Regions from separate parts of the Pectobacterium aroidearum genome, predicted to be linked through region 1. Evidence: predicted binding sites of a transcription regulator. Region 1 holds the regulator's gene; each other region holds the start of a gene.
The links. The regulator sigma-54, encoded in region 1, starts transcription at its own class of promoters, with help from an activator protein. The targets are predictions, from matches to a motif close to GTTGGCACANNTTTCGCTNT.
Positions count from the first base shown of each region.

Region 2: a site for sigma-54 is predicted at 1,697-1,716, ahead of AB8809_RS02310 (gamma carbonic anhydrase family protein). Genes of this name have one in related genera too.
Region 3: a site for sigma-54 is predicted at 2,428-2,447, ahead of glnK (P-II family nitrogen regulator). Genes of this name have one in related genera too.
Region 4: a site for sigma-54 is predicted at 1,949-1,968, ahead of glnA (glutamate--ammonia ligase). Genes of this name have one in related genera too.

Region 1 is NZ_CP166097.1:4,842,629-4,846,800, forward strand. It holds gene lptC (LPS export ABC transporter periplasmic protein LptC) at 1-425, shown strand, start outside; gene lptA (lipopolysaccharide ABC transporter substrate-binding protein LptA) at 406-978, shown strand; gene lptB (LPS export ABC transporter ATP-binding protein) at 982-1,707, shown strand; gene rpoN (RNA polymerase factor sigma-54) at 1,757-3,190, shown strand; gene hpf (ribosome hibernation promoting factor) at 3,214-3,501, shown strand; gene ptsN (PTS IIA-like nitrogen regulatory protein PtsN) at 3,598-4,071, shown strand.
Region 2 is NZ_CP166097.1:509,450-513,621, reverse strand. It holds rRNA gene AB8809_RS02315 (16S ribosomal RNA) at 1-1,506, opposite strand, end outside; gene AB8809_RS02310 (gamma carbonic anhydrase family protein) at 1,993-2,541, shown strand; gene AB8809_RS02305 (DUF1488 domain-containing protein) at 2,526-2,783, opposite strand; gene aroE (shikimate dehydrogenase) at 2,780-3,607, opposite strand; gene tsaC (L-threonylcarbamoyladenylate synthase type 1 TsaC) at 3,627-4,172, opposite strand, start outside.
Region 3 is NZ_CP166097.1:3,826,051-3,830,222, forward strand. It holds gene tesB (acyl-CoA thioesterase II) at 1-526, shown strand, start outside; gene amtB (ammonium transporter AmtB) at 679-1,965, opposite strand; gene glnK (P-II family nitrogen regulator) at 2,003-2,341, opposite strand; gene AB8809_RS17390 (SmdB family multidrug efflux ABC transporter permease/ATP-binding protein) at 2,701-4,172, opposite strand, start outside.
Region 4 is NZ_CP166097.1:5,172,642-5,176,813, reverse strand. It holds gene glnL (nitrogen regulation protein NR(II)) at 1-118, opposite strand, end outside; gene glnA (glutamate--ammonia ligase) at 461-1,870, opposite strand; gene typA (ribosome-dependent GTPase TypA) at 2,240-4,063, shown strand.

The DNA.
Region 1 (4,172 bases):
CCAACACCCAGGTATACAGCCCTGCGGGTAAGCTGAGTTACCGACTGATTTCGGAAAAAGCGGAGTATTTCAACGACGAGCAGTTGAGTTGGTTTACCGCCCCCGTTGCCACGCTGTTCAACGAACAGGGGACGGCAACCTGGTCAGTACGCGCCGACCGCGCCAAGCTGACAAAAGACAAGATGCTCTATCTGTACGGCCACGTCGAGGTGAATAGCCTGACGAAAGACGCACAGCTTCAGCGCATCACAACGAATAATGCCCAGGTGAATCTGGTGACGCAGGACGTTTCATCCGATGATGAAGTCACCCTGTACGGGACCAGCTTTACCTCAAGCGGAATGAAAATGCGCGGAAACCTGCGTAATAAAACGGCCGAGTTGATCGAAAAGGTAAAAACCTCTTATGAAATCCAAAACCAATAACCTGATGCGTAACACCCTGATCGCCAGCTCGCTGTTTGCCGTCAGCGTTTCCGCCTTTGCCGTCACTGGCGATAGCAACCAACCTATTCGCATTGATTCAGCACAGCAATCTCTGGACATGCAGGGCAATACGGTGACGTTCACCGGCAATGTTGTCGTGAAACAAGGGACGATTGAAGTAAAAGCCGACAAGGTCGTCGTGACACGCCCACAAGGCACGCAAGGCAGTGAAGTGGTAGAAGGCTACGGTAACCCTGTGACGTTCTATCAGATGCAGGACAACGGCAAACCGGTGAAAGGTCACGCGCAGAAAATCCGCTACGAGCTGGCCAAAGACCTTCTGGTGCTGACAGGCAATGCCTATCTGGAACAGCAGGATAGCAATGTCAAAGGCGATCGCATCACTTATCTGGTGAAACAGCAGCAGATGGAAGCGACCAGCGAAAAAGGAAAGCGCGTAACGACGGTATTGGTTCCCTCTCAGCTTCAAGATAAAGAGAACAAGAGCCAGCCTTCTCGTTCTCAACAACCGCAACCACGGGTCACTGAGTAAGTTATGGCAACATTAACCGCAGAAAATCTGGCCAAGGCGTACAAAGGCCGTAAGGTCGTCGAAAATGTCAGCCTGACCGTCAATTCCGGTGAAATCGTCGGCCTGCTCGGGCCGAACGGTGCAGGCAAAACGACAACGTTCTACATGGTTGTGGGTATCGTCCCGCGTGATGAAGGGCGTATTGTCATTGACGACGACGACATCAGCCTGCTCCCTTTGCATGAACGTGCACTGCGCGGCATCGGCTACCTGCCGCAGGAAGCCTCTATTTTTCGTCGCTTAAGCGTCTATGACAACCTGATGGCCGTGTTACAGATCCGTAAAGATCTGACGACCGAGCAGCAAGAAGATCGTGCCAATGAGTTAATGGAAGAATTCCATATTATTCATTTGCGCGATAGTCTGGGACAATCGCTGTCCGGTGGGGAAAGACGCCGCGTAGAGATTGCGCGTGCGCTGGCGGCGAATCCGAAGTTCATCCTATTGGATGAACCGTTTGCGGGCGTAGACCCGATCTCCGTACTGGATATTAAAAAAATCATTGAGCATCTGCGTGACAGCGGACTTGGCGTGTTGATTACCGATCATAACGTCCGCGAAACGCTCGATGTCTGTGAACGAGCCTACATCGTGAGTCAGGGCAACCTGATCGCCCACGGTTCGCCGACCGATATTCTGGCCGATGAACAGGTGAAGCGCGTCTATCTGGGCGAAGGCTTCCGACTCTGATAGGGTAATATTTTATCTTTGCAGTACTTATGGGACGTTAGCGCGATTTATGAAGCAAGGTTTGCAACTCAGGCTTAGCCAGCAACTGGCCATGACCCCACAGCTCCAACAGGCCATCCGCCTGTTGCAACTGTCCACGCTTGAATTGCAACAGGAAATTCAGCAGGCGCTGGAAAGCAATCCGTTGCTCGAACAAACGGATCAGCACGACGAAATCGAGTCATTTGAAAAGGCAGACAGCGATTCGCTGGATACCGGTGAAGCCCTTGAACAAAGGGACATGCCGGAAGAATTACCGATCGATGCCACCTGGGATGAGATCTACTCCGCAGGCACGCCATCGGGCACTGGCACCGACTATCGCGATGAAGAACTGCCGATTTATCAAGGTGAAACCACGCAAACGCTTCAGGATTACCTGATGTGGCAGGTTGAGCTGACGCCGTTTTCAGATACCGACGCGGCCATCGCGACCTCTATCGTTGATGCCGTCGACAACACCGGCTACCTGACCGTGCCGCTAGAGGACATTCTTGACAGCATCGGCGATGACGACGTGACCTTGGAAGAAGTCGAAGCTGTACTCAAACGCGTACAACGCTTTGATCCCGTTGGCGTCGCTGCCCGCGATCTGCGTGATTGTATGCTGGTACAGCTTTCCCAATTCGCCGATAGCACCCCACGTCTGGCCGAAGCTCGCCTGATCGTCAGCGATCACCTCGATCTGTTAGCCAATCATGATTTCCGCAGCCTGATCCGCGTGACTCGTTTAAAAGAAGAGGTGCTGAAAGAAGCACTGGCGTTGATCCAATCGCTCGATCCACGTCCGGGGCAGTCGATCAACACCGGCGAATCCGAATACGTGATCCCTGACGTGCTGGTACGAAAAGTTCAAGGCATTTGGGCCGTTGAACTGAACACCGACAGCATTCCCCGCCTGCAGATTAACCAGCAGTATGCGGCGCTGGGCAACAGCGCACGCAACGACAGCGACGGGCAATTTATCCGCAGCAACCTGCAAGAGGCGCGCTGGCTCATCAAGAGCCTGGAAAGTCGCAATGACACGCTGCTGAAAGTAACCCGTTGCATCGTCGAACAGCAGCAGGATTTCTTCGAGCAGGGTGAAGAATTCATGAAGCCCATGGTACTGGCAGACATCGCTCAGGCGGTGGATATGCATGAATCCACCATCTCACGCGTCACGACACAGAAGTTCCTGCACAGTCCGCGCGGCATTTTTGAACTAAAATATTTCTTCTCCAGCCATGTGAATACCGATAGCGGCGGAGAAGCCTCGTCAACGGCCATTCGCGCGCTGGTGAAGAAGCTTATTGCGGCGGAAAACCCCGTCAAACCACTAAGCGACAGCAAGCTTACGGCGCTGCTCTCCGATCAGGGCATCATCGTGGCGCGCCGTACCGTGGCAAAATACCGAGAGTCTTTATCTATCCCACCATCAAATCAGCGTAAACAACTGATTTGATCTCAACAGAGAAGGAAGACACTATGCAGCTCAATATTACCGGACACCACATCGAGATCACTGAACCGCTGCGTGATTTTGTGAATGGCAAGTTTGCCAAATTAGAGCAGTATTTTGACCGGATTAATCAGGTCAATGTGGTATTGAGAGTGGAAAAAGTTCAGCAAATTGCCGAGGCCACGCTCCACGTTAATGGTGGCGAGCTGCATGCAACCTCAGAAGCGGAAGATATGTACGCCGCGATAGATTTATTGATTGATAAACTGGCAAGACAGCTCAATAAGCATAAAGATAAACTCAAGCAGCACTAATTTTCTCCTTTGCCGTTTGGCAAAGGAACAAACTCGGCCCATCCATCGGGTGGGTCGGGATCACCAGAAGTGAAAGCGTCGTTAAGTGAAAATAAAATGAACCACGATCCCGTATTGCAACTCAGCACCGTATTACGTCCTGAGTGCACCCGAAGCACCGTCCACTGCCAGAGTAAGAAACGGGCATTGGAAATTATCAGCGAGCTGGCCGCTAGGCAGCTTAACATTCCTTCGCAGATTATCTTTGATGCCATCCTGACCCGGGAGCGGATGGGCAGCACGGGAATCGGCGGCGGCATTGCCATTCCTCATGGCAAGCTGGAGGACGATAATGCACTGGGCGCCATCGGTGTTTTCATCCAGTTAGAGCAACCTATTGCTTTCGATGCTATTGATAATCAGGCCGTTGATCTGCTTTTTGCCTTGCTGGTTCCGGCGGAACAATGTAAAACCCATTTGCATACCCTGTCGCTTGTTGCCAAGCGGCTGGCGGATAAAACGGTTTGCCGGCGCCTGCGTGCGGCGCAAAGCGATGAAGAGCTGTACCAGATTATGACGGAAGCCGGTTAAGCCGGACGATCGTCATGCTCACGATGGCGGGTGACTCGCGTCACGTTCAGAGAATGCTTGCAATCCATGCGCGAAGCCGTCATTTTTTTAGCTATACATCA
Region 2 (4,172 bases), 950 kb from region 1:
TTACCTTGTTACGACTTCACCCCAGTCATGAATCACAAAGTGGTAAGCGCCCTCCCGAAGGTTAAGCTACCTACTTCTTTTGCAACCCACTCCCATGGTGTGACGGGCGGTGTGTACAAGGCCCGGGAACGTATTCACCGTAGCATTCTGATCTACGATTACTAGCGATTCCGACTTCATGGAGTCGAGTTGCAGACTCCAATCCGGACTACGACGTACTTTATGAGGTCCGCTTGCTCTCGCGAGGTCGCTTCTCTTTGTATACGCCATTGTAGCACGTGTGTAGCCCTACTCGTAAGGGCCATGATGACTTGACGTCATCCCCACCTTCCTCCAGTTTATCACTGGCAGTCTCCTTTGAGTTCCCGGCCGAACCGCTGGCAACAAAGGATAAGGGTTGCGCTCGTTGCGGGACTTAACCCAACATTTCACAACACGAGCTGACGACAGCCATGCAGCACCTGTCTCAGAGTTCCCGAAGGCACCAAAGCATCTCTGCTAAGTTCTCTGGATGTCAAGAGTAGGTAAGGTTCTTCGCGTTGCATCGAATTAAACCACATGCTCCACCGCTTGTGCGGGCCCCCGTCAATTCATTTGAGTTTTAACCTTGCGGCCGTACTCCCCAGGCGGTCGATTTAACGCGTTAGCTCCGGAAGCCACGCCTCAAGGGCACAACCTCCAAATCGACATCGTTTACAGCGTGGACTACCAGGGTATCTAATCCTGTTTGCTCCCCACGCTTTCGCACCTGAGCGTCAGTCTTTGTCCAGGGGGCCGCCTTCGCCACCGGTATTCCTCCAGATCTCTACGCATTTCACCGCTACACCTGGAATTCTACCCCCCTCTACAAGACTCTAGCTTGCCAGTTTCAAATGCAGTTCCCAAGTTAAGCTCGGGGATTTCACATCTGACTTAACAAACCGCCTGCGTGCGCTTTACGCCCAGTCATTCCGATTAACGCTTGCACCCTCCGTATTACCGCGGCTGCTGGCACGGAGTTAGCCGGTGCTTCTTCTGCGGGTAACGTCAATCGATGAGAGTATTAATCTCACCGCCTTCCTCCCCGCTGAAAGTGCTTTACAACCCGAAGGCCTTCTTCACACACGCGGCATGGCTGCATCAGGCTTGCGCCCATTGTGCAATATTCCCCACTGCTGCCTCCCGTAGGAGTCTGGACCGTGTCTCAGTTCCAGTGTGGCTGGTCATCCTCTCAGACCAGCTAGGGATCGTCGCCTAGGTGAGCCATTACCTCACCTACTAGCTAATCCCATCTGGGCACATCTGATGGCAAGAGGCCCGAAGGTCCCCCTCTTTGGTCCGAAGACGTTATGCGGTATTAGCTACCGTTTCCAGTAGTTATCCCCCTCCATCAGGCAGTTTCCCAGACATTACTCACCCGTCCGCCGCTCGTCACCCGAGAGCAAGCTCTCTGTGCTACCGCTCGACTTGCATGTGTTAGGCCTGCCGCCAGCGTTCAATCTGAGCCATGATCAAACTCTTCAATTTAAGATTTGTTTGATTTGCTGAACTCGTCAGCGATGCTCAAAGAATTAAAACTGTTTATTCGTAATGAATTTACTGTTGTTCACTCTTCAAGACTTTTTATATCGTTAAGATACGGTCTTGTGAGTGCCCACACAGATTGTCTGATTAAATTGTTAAAGAGCAGTGCGTTGCAGCCTTAACCGCTTCGCGAGGTGGCGTATATTACGCTTTTCACCTTCAGAGTCAACGCTTATTTTAAAGCGTTTTCTCTTTCTTTACCGACCCGGTTGTGAATCACAGCGCCGTGTCGATGGAGGCGCATTATAGGGATCCGTTTTCGTTACACAACAACTTTCTTGATCTTTTTTTCTATTCGCCTGTTTTTCGACCCTTTCGATGAGATCTTACTCGATCCACACCACTTTTCAGTTGCCGATGTCTCATATCTGTCGATATTTTGTCTGTAATGCGAATATCAGTATGTGGAAAATAACTACGAGGTTGTCGATGAGTGCAAAAACATTCCGTCGTTATAACGGCATTTCTCCCGTTTTAGGCGAAAGAGTCATGGTCGATCACTCCAGCGTGGTGATTGGCAAAGTAACACTAGGCGATGATGTTGGTATCTGGCCCCTTGTCGCCATACGCGGTGATGTTAACTACATTACGATCGGCGCCCGAAGCAATATTCAGGATGGATCAGTGCTCCATATCACCCACTGTTCAGAGAAAAAACCAGAAGGTAACCCGCTTATTATTGGGGAAGATGTCACGGTGGGTCATAAAGCGATGCTGCACGGTTGCCGAATAGGAAATCGGGTTCTGGTAGGAATGGGGTCAATACTTCTGGATGGCGCCATTGTTGAAGATGATGTCATGATTGGTGCTGGTAGCCTGGTCCCTCCAGGAAAACGACTAGAAAAGGGACATCTATACCTCGGCAGCCCAGTCAAAAAAATTAGACCACTGACACAAGAAGAAATAGAAGGATTAATTTACTCGGCAAACAACTATGTTCGTTGGAAAGATGAATATCTCGCTCAGGACAACGAGTAGTAACCTTCATCATCCCATTCTTCAGCAACGATCATTTTCTCCAGTTCATCTTCAAGGTCCCATCGATATTCCCTGAACAGTGACAGCCACTGTTCAGGGCTATTACCACCATAGCGTTGCTGAAGCAGCTCTGCGCTCACTAAGCATTCCTGCTGAAAGCCATTCACTAAAACAGGGCAACGGATCGCCATGGCCTTATCATCCCAACTTTCACGATCTGGGAACTGGATCGCCTGATTCACGTCGCAAGATCCTGCTTTAGCAAAGCAATTACTGGTTCTACATCTGGCATCACCCCATGCCAAATCTTAAACGCATGTGCCGCTTGCCCCACCAACATTCCCAAACCATCTGCATAGTGGATAGCACCATGCTGTACGCACCATGACAAAAAAGGTGTCAGTTGTGGCAGATAGAACATGTCATAACAGCATGTTTCCGGTGAAATGAGTTCTGGCGGTAAGTTAGGAATACTGTCGTACATCCCGGAAGATGTCGCGTTAATGATCAGATCGAATGATAGACCATGCAAATCGTCGAGGGAAACAGCATGAATATCTCCAATACCACTGAAGACCTTAACCAATTCATCAGCCTTGGAAAACGTCCTATTCGTCAGCACAACCGTACAGCCATAAGCCAGTAAGGGTTGGATAACCCCGCGCGCCGCGCCGCCGGCCCCCACCAGCAACACACGATCCAACGGCTTCACCAGCGCCAATCGTTGCAGATCGCTAAGTAAACCAATACCATCTGTATTATCACCAAATAGGCGACCGTCACTCAGTCTCTTCAATGTATTAACCGCCCCTGCAAGCGCCGCGCATTCGCTACGCTCATCAGCTTCGGCAAAGGCACGCTCTTTAAAGGGCGCAGTGACATTCGCACCACCAGCACCATTGAGAAAATACTGACGCAGCATTTGCTCAAAATCATCCAGAGGCGCTAAAACGCGCTCGTACGTTAACGTTATCCCCGTCTGTGCAGCAAATAGCTCATGTATGCGAGGTGATTTACTATGCGCAATCGGATTGCCAAAAACTGCAAAAGACGTTACTTCAGACACGTTCCCCTCCAACTTGCTATTACCCCTGACGAATAAGCTCGCCTGTTAATACATCCCTGATTTCGGATGGGTTCATTCTTCCGCCAACATCCCCAACTAGCACAGGAAAATCATCACCAAATTGTTGAGAAACTTCCTGAGCCGTACGGCAAGGAGGTTGACCACTTAAATTGGCGCTGGTCGACACCAACGGTTTACCGTAACGCTGGCACAGTTCTTTAACTAACGGATGGTCACTAACGCGCACAGCAAGAGAAGAAAATTGCCCCGTTAACCATTGTGGAGTCGTACGTTTTGCAGGTAATACCCAAGTAACCGGACCAGGCCATGTGGAAAACATCATCGCCTTCTGCTCATCGGATAACACGCTGTCATCAATATAAGGAGCCAGTTGGCTAAAATCTGCCGCAATCAGGATCAACCCTTTTTGCCAGGGGCGCTGCTTTAAAGCTAGCAGACGATTAACCGCCACTTCACTATCAGGATCGCAGCCCAACCCAAATACCGCCTCAGTCGGGTACGCAATAACCTGTTCATTATGTAATTCCCGTAAAACAGGAATCAT
Region 3 (4,172 bases), 1.0 Mb from region 1:
AGGATTTGAACACCAGAATGTAATGCCGGAGGTTGCGCCGCCAGAAGCGCTAAAATCCGAGCAGGAAATCGCGCAAGATATGCAGCATCTTCTACCGCCCCGCTTTCGCGACAAATTTATTCAGGCCAGCCCGATTGAGATGCGTCCGGTTAAATTCCATAACCCTTTAAAAGGCGAAGTGGACGAGCCGGTGCGACACGTCTGGTGCAAGGCCTGCGGCCCTCTGCCGGACGATAAGCGTATTCACCAATACCTGCTTGGCTATACGTCTGACTGCAACTTCCTACTCACAGCCTTACAGCCTCATGGCGTTGGCTTTTTGGAACCGGGTATGCAGGTCGCCACGATTGATCACTCGATGTGGTTCCACCGTGATTTCCGGTTAGACGACTGGCTGTTATACACCGTGGAAAGTACCTCTGCATCCGGCGCTCGTGGTTTCGTACGTGGGCAATTCTACACCCGTGAAGGTGTGTTGGTTGCGTCCAGCGTGCAGGAAGGCGTCATGCGTCGCCGCCAGCAGTAAACATTGCGGTAACGCCATAAAGTAAAAAACCACCTCCTGAGGAGGTGGCTTAAGAATCACAAGAGTTTAAGACTGATAAGAAAACAGGCATGGAGTTTCCCCCACGCCTGCTTACTGTATTTGAGCACTCTTACTGATTGATGTAGGCGTTCTTATTGGTTGTAAGCACTCTCGCCATGGCTGTTGACATCCAGACCTTCGCGCTCTTGATCTTCAGGTACACGCAGGCCGACAATCATATCCGCTACTTTGAAGGCAACGAATGCCACCACGCCGGACCACACCAGACAAACAATGACGCTGAACAGTTGAACCCAAACCTGATGCGCCATCGTCACGCCTTCAGCATAGCCAGTACCGCCCAGAGAAGCCGATGTGAATACACCTGTCAGGATACAACCAACGATACCGCACACGCCGTGAACACCGAACACATCACAAGGGTCATCCACACGCAGCCATCTTTTCAGTACCGTTACGCCCCACAGACCTGCAACGCCACCAGCCAGACCGATGATCAGAGCACCACCCACGCCCACCGTACCTGCCGCTGGCGTGATAGCTACCAGACCCGCGATACAGCCTGAGCATGCGCCCAGCAGAGAAGGTTTACCGCGAACCATCCACTCACCGCCAACCCATGCCAGAATCGCAGCAGCTGTCGCGACAACCGTGTTCAGGAAAGCCAGAGCAGCAATACCGTTCGCGGCACCGGCGGAACCAGCGTTGAAGCCAAACCAGCCGATATACAGAATCGCCGTACCGATAAATACCATTGGCAGGTTATGCGGTTTGAAGGCTTCTTTGCCAAAACCAGCACGTTTGCCCAGCAGGTAAGCACCAACCAACCCAGCCACTGCGGCGTTGATGTGAACCACCGTACCACCAGCGAAGTCCAGCGCGCCATCCGCAGCCAGATAACCGCCGCCCCACACCATGTGCGTCATCGGCAGGTAGGAGAACGTCAGCCACAGCGCAACGAAAATCAGCACAGCAGAGAAGCGGATACGCTCAGCAATCGCACCAACAATCAGCGCAACGGTGATACAAGCAAAGGAAGCCTGATACGCCACGTGCACGAACTGATAGAAGGTTCCGCTAATGGATTCAATTCCGATGCCTTTCAGCATAAACGTGCTGAAACCACCGAAGAAGGCGTTACCTTCGCTGAAGGCCAGGCTATACCCGTAAACCACCCACAGGATACAGACCATCGCGAACGTTACGCTCACCTGCGTCATCATGGACAGAACGTTCTTAGAACGGATCAGACCGCCATAAAACAGTGCAATGCCCGGTATAGTCATAAAGAGTACCAGTGCGGTACAAATCATAATAAAAGCGTTATCCGCTTTATCAATCGTCGGTGTTGCAGCCATTGCCCAGGACGGGAGTAATGCCGCCACACCGAGACCTAATGAAGAGAGTAATTTTTTCATTTTTCCATCCCTATTTACGTATCTACGTTAGGTGTTGTTAAAGTGCAGCTTCGTCAGTTTCACCCGTACGAATACGGATAACTCTTTGCAGCTCGGCGACAAAAATTTTGCCGTCACCAATTTTTCCGGTGTACGCGGCTTTACTGATAACATCGATCACTTCGTCCAGTTGGTCATCTGCAATCGCGATATCAATTTTTACCTTGGGTAAAAAGTTAACGCTGTATTCTGCGCCGCGGTAGAGTTCCGCGTGCCCTTTCTGACGACCAAATCCTTTCACCTCAGTGACGGTGAGCCCCTGGATGCCGACAGAAGATAACGCTTCACGTACATCTTCCAGCTTGAATGGTTTTATCACCACAGTAACCAGTTTCATTTGTCTTCCCCCTAGCCATTACGTTCAGGCTTTCGCCCGTCACTTGTTCGATTATGTGCTCTATGAAGTAGGTCTACGCCATAACTAAAGCAAAGGGTGTGCCATAAATGATTTATCTGGCATAAATCAGGAAAGAGAACGTGTTTAAAGATGAGAAAGGACAAAAAGCAAACACAGCAGGAAAGAAAGACAAGAAGATTTGGGCAAGAATTGCACTATTTTAGTGCGCAAGGAGTGTTTTCAGTGCAGCGCGGGTAAAAACCAGAATCATAATGCTTGCTGATGGTGCGAAGACATAAGAAGACTGTCAGTCTGCACCACTCAAGGCGGTGCAGACCATCGAATGACAAATAATAGAATTATGCCGTGCAAGGCTCAGTGCTGGCGGCCGCAAGATCCTCTCCGGCCAGTTGCAGTTGATACATCTGATAATAGCGCCCCTGCTGTTGCAGCAGTTGCTCATGCGTTCCCCGCTCAACAGTTTGCCCATGATGGAGCACCATTATCGTGTCGGCCTCAACGATGGTGGAAAGCCGATGCGCGATGATAATCAAGGTTGTCTGCTTCCTGATGATGCGCAGTGCCTTTTGCACCGCTTGCTCCGTACCCGAGTCAATATTCGCCGTCGCTTCATCGAGAATCAGGATTTTAGGCGTTTGCACCAGCACTCGTGCAATCGCTAACAGCTGTTTTTGCCCGGTAGACAAGTTGTTCCCTTGCTCGCCAATACGCGTATGCAATCCTTCCGGAAAATCTCGAACCAGCTCAGCAAGTTGTACCACTTCCAGCACGCGCCAGACCGCCTCTTCGCTGATATCACGCCCCAGCGTCACATTCACAAACATGGACTCCGCCAGCACAACGGGATCCTGCTGCACCATTGCCACATTTTGGCGCAACACCGCATGAGAAAGCGTCCATAGTGGCCGGTCATCAAGCCGAATTTCTCCCTCATCCGGCGTGTAATACCCCATCAATAAACTGGCCAGGGTGCTTTTTCCGCTGCCAGTATGCCCGACCAGCGCGACAAACCCACGCTCTGGTATCGTCAGAGAAATATGCTGTAGTACCCGCTTTTCCGTGCCATACGAGAAAGAGACATCGTCAATATCGACGCGCCCGGTAGCCAGCGGACGTTCATCATCGCCATAGCCCTGCTTTGCACCATCCATCAGTTCAAAGATGCGCTCACCGGCAACGACAGCCTGCTGTAACATGGACTGCTGGGTTGTCAGCTCAATCAGCGGTTCATTCAGACGGCCAAGATAGTTGATAAACGCATACAGTACCCCGACGCCAACCGACCCTACCGAGCTGAAACCAAATTGCATCAACAAACCACACAGCACCATCGCGGCAAATAAGCTCAGCAGCGGTCGCAACAGGAAACCTTCCAGACGCAACGCCTTCATTCGCGCCTCATAATGCGCGTGGCTGGAAGCCCCCAGTTTCTTGCCAAAGCGAGCCTGCTGGCGAAACTGCTGAATGACGCCCATGCCATTAATCACTTCGTTGAAACCATCATTAATGTCAGCCAGATAGCTTCGCACCTTGCGCACAATCGGCGTACTGAAACGATGGTACAGCCCCATGACTACTGCGACCGCAGGGAAAATCATCAGCGCAATCAGCGCCATCTGCCAGCTGAGACTGAACATCGCCACCAGCATCGCACCAACCAGCGCCGCACTGCGTAATACCGTTGACACCACCATGACGTAAAGATCTTTAACGACCTCGGTGTCATTAGTGACGCGTGAAATCAGTTGCCCAACGGGTTGCGTATCGAATGTACTCAGTGGCTGGCGCAAAGCCGCATCCATTACATCAA
Region 4 (4,172 bases), 330 kb from region 1:
GTAATTGCTGTGCTGCCGGGTTGGAATAGTGAATAGCCAGATCGTTATCCAGCAATAAGATACTGTTTATCAGGGAATTTAGGATCTGCCCAGCATCGGGCAGCGTGCCTGTTGCCATAACGCAGACTCCCGCACCAGCATGGTGCATTGTAGTGTGGATGATGGATGTTACGTCGCAACGGCCAATGCCGGCGGTGAAAAAAGCCCATCCGAAGATGGGCTGAAGCGTTTCCACGGCAACAAGAACAAACTTCTTAGTATTCTGTTGTTTATCGGTGATGGTCGGGTATCAGCACACCCAACCACACCGAGATATACCCGTCATACTTCAAGCTGCTTGTGCGTTGGCTGCGCTTACTCACCCCAGTCACTTACTTATGTAAGCTCCTGGGGACTCGTGCGGTTGCCGCCTTCACGCAACTCGAATTATTTAGGGTATAAATATTAGACGCTGTAGTTATTAAACGCTGTAGTACAGTTCGAACTCTACTGGGTGCGGCGTCATACGAACGCGGTCAATCTCAGATTTACGCAGTTCGATATACGCTTCGATAGCGTCGTCGGTGAACACGCCACCACGGGTCAGGAACTCGCGGTCTTCGTTCAGTGCAGCCAGGGCCTCGTCCAGAGAACCTGCAACTTTTGGAATCTCTGCTTCTTCTTCTGGCGGCAGGTCGTACAGGTTTTTGTCCATAGCATCGCCAGGGTGGATTTTGTTGATGATGCCGTCGAGGCCAGCCATCAGCAGTGCAGCGAAGCACAGGTATGGGTTAGCTGCTGGATCCGGGAAGCGTGCTTCGATACGACGTGCTTTCGGGCTGGCAACAACCGGGATACGGATTGAAGCAGAACGGTTACGGGCAGAGTAAGCCAGCATAACTGGGGCTTCGTAGCCTGGGACCAGACGCTTGTAGGAGTTGGTGGTTGGGTTCGCCAGGGCGTTGATGGCTTTAGCGTGCTTGATAACACCGCCGATGTAGAACAGAGCCAGTTCAGACAGGCCGCCGTATTTGTCGCCAGCGAACAGGTTAGTACCGTCTTTAGACAGAGACATGTGGCAGTGCATACCAGAACCGTTATCACCGAACATAGGTTTTGGCATGAAGGTCGCGGTTTTACCGTAAGCGTGAGCTACGTTATGCACGACATATTTGTAGATCTGAATTTCGTCAGCTTTTTTGGTCATAGTGTTGAAGCGGGTAGCCACTTCGTTCTGACCAGCAGTTGCCACTTCGTGGTGGTGAGCTTCAACAACCAGACCCATTTGCTCCATGGTCAGACACATAGCAGAACGGATGTCCTGTGATGAATCGACTGGTGGAACTGGGAAATAGCCGCCTTTCAGACCTGGACGGTGACCTTTGTTACCGCCTTCGTATTCTTTACCGGAGTTCCAGTAAGCTTCGACATCGTCGATAGCAACGTGGGAACCAGAAGTGCTGCTGCCGAAACGGATGTCATCGAACAGGAAGAATTCTGGCTCTGGCCCGAACAGGACGGTATCGGCAATGCCGGAAGAACGCAGGAAGTCTTCCGCACGTTTTGCGATAGAACGTGGGTCACGATCGTAGCCCTGCATGGTGCCTGGCTCAAGGATGTCACAACGAATGATCAGCGTGGAATCTTCGAAGAACGGATCGATCATCGCGGTGCTGGCATCTGGCATCAGAACCATGTCTGACTCGTTAATACCTTTCCAGCCGCCAATCGAGGAACCATCAAACATTTTACCTTCTTCGAAGAAGTCGGCATTGACTTGATGAGCCGGAATGGTGACGTGCTGCTCTTTACCTTTAGTATCCGTGAAGCGTAAATCAACAAACTTCACTTCGTGCTCATTCAGCATCGTCAAAACATGTTCTGCGGACATACTTGGTTCTCCCGATTGGTCATTTATCGTCGTGGAACGAATATCGTTGTGGATTGATGTTGTTGCCGTGAGTAGACTAAAGCTAAAAGTGTGCCAACTTTTTAAATGTGTGCAATGTGTTGCTACTTGGGACTTTCTCATAGAAATCCACTGCACCATTATAGTCTAAAGCACCAAAATGGTGCTCCATGTGTGAATTATTGCACTTATTTAGTGCATTCGTGTTCGCTTGTAGCGCTTTTGCACCGTGAAAGGGATCACAAAGCAGGCAGCTCTAGGTTGTTTATCATAGATGCTTGTGATCTTGTTTAGTCCCTCGATTAATACGTGTACAATAGCGCGCTATTTCTAAATGCCTGAGGCAAAGCTGTGATCGAAAATTTGCGTAACATCGCCATTATTGCGCACGTTGACCATGGGAAAACCACCCTGGTCGACAAGCTGTTGCAACAATCCGGAACGTTCGGTGAACGTGTCGAAGCAACCGAGCGTGTAATGGACTCCAACGATTTGGAGAAAGAGCGTGGAATTACCATCCTCGCAAAAAATACCGCCATTAATTGGAAAGACTACCGCATTAACATCGTAGATACCCCGGGACACGCCGACTTCGGCGGCGAGGTTGAGCGTGTAATGTCGATGGTTGACTCGGTACTGCTGGTTGTTGATGCGATGGATGGCCCGATGCCGCAAACGCGTTTCGTGACCAAAAAAGCATTTGCCAACGGTCTGAAGCCGATTGTGGTTATCAACAAAGTTGACCGTCCTGGCGCGCGTCCTGACTGGGTTGTCGATCAGGTATTCGACCTGTTCGTGAACCTGGATGCGACTGACGAACAGCTGGATTTCCCGATCATTTATGCTTCTGCGCTGAATGGTATCGCGGGTCTTGACCATACCGACATGGCGGAAGATATGACCCCGCTGTATCAGGCGATTGTCGATCACGTGTCTCCGCCTCAGGTTGAGATGAATGCGCCGTTCCAGATGCAGATCTCTCAGCTGGACTACAACAACTATGTTGGCGTTATCGGTATCGGCCGTATCAAGCGCGGTAAAGTGAAGCCTAACCAACAAGTGACTATTGTTGATAGCGAAGGCAAAACTCGTAACGGTAAAGTCGGTAAAGTTCTGACTCACCTGGGTCTGGAGCGTATTGACGCAACCGAAGCGGAAGCAGGCGATATCATCGCGATCACCGGTCTGGGCGAGCTGAACATTTCCGACACCATCTGCGATCCGCAGAATGTCGAAGCGCTGCCAGCACTGAGCGTCGATGAACCTACCGTTACCATGTTCTTCAACGTCAACACTTCACCGTTCTGTGGTAAAGAAGGTAAGTATGTTACGTCGCGCCAGATTCTGGAGCGTCTGAACAAAGAGCTGGTGCACAACGTTGCCCTGCGCGTTGACGAAACCGAAGATGCCGATGCGTTCCGCGTTTCTGGCCGTGGTGAATTGCACCTGTCGGTTCTGATCGAAAACATGCGTCGTGAAGGCTTTGAACTGGCTGTATCACGTCCGAAAGTTATTAACCGCGTTATCGACGGCCGTAACCAAGAGCCGTTTGAAAACGTGACGCTGGACATCGAAGAACAGCACCAGGGTTCAGTCATGCAAGCCATGGGTGAGCGTAAAGGTGATGTGAAAGACATGATTCCAGATGGCAAAGGTCGTATCCGTCTGGATTACCTGATCCCAGCTCGCGGTCTGATCGGCTTCCGTACCGAATTCATGACCATGACGTCTGGTACAGGCCTGCTGTACTCCACGTTCAGCCACTACGATGATGTGCGTCCGGGTGAAATCGGCCAGCGTCAGAACGGCGTACTGATCTCTAACGGTCAGGGTAAAGCCGTCGCGTTTGCGCTGTTCAGCCTGCAGGATCGCGGTAAGCTGTTCCTCGGACACGGTGCAGAAGTGTATGAAGGCCAAATCATTGGTATTCACTCACGTTCTAACGATCTGACAGTAAACTGTCTGACCGGTAAGAAACTGACCAACATGCGTGCATCAGGTACTGACGAAGCAACCACGCTGGTTCCGGCGATCAAAATGTCTCTGGAACAAGCGCTGGAGTTTATTGATGACGACGAACTGGTTGAAGTTACGCCACAGTCTATCCGTATTCGTAAACGTCACCTGACCGAAAACGATCGTAAACGCGCTAGCCGCGGCAGCAAAGACGTCTAATTTCAGACAGATTTGTATGGTTACGCAACAGGGCACCTTCGGGTGCCCTGAATTTTATGCACTTTCTTCCACTTTAACCTTTCCTTATATTTCCACCCTGTTCAGTTTC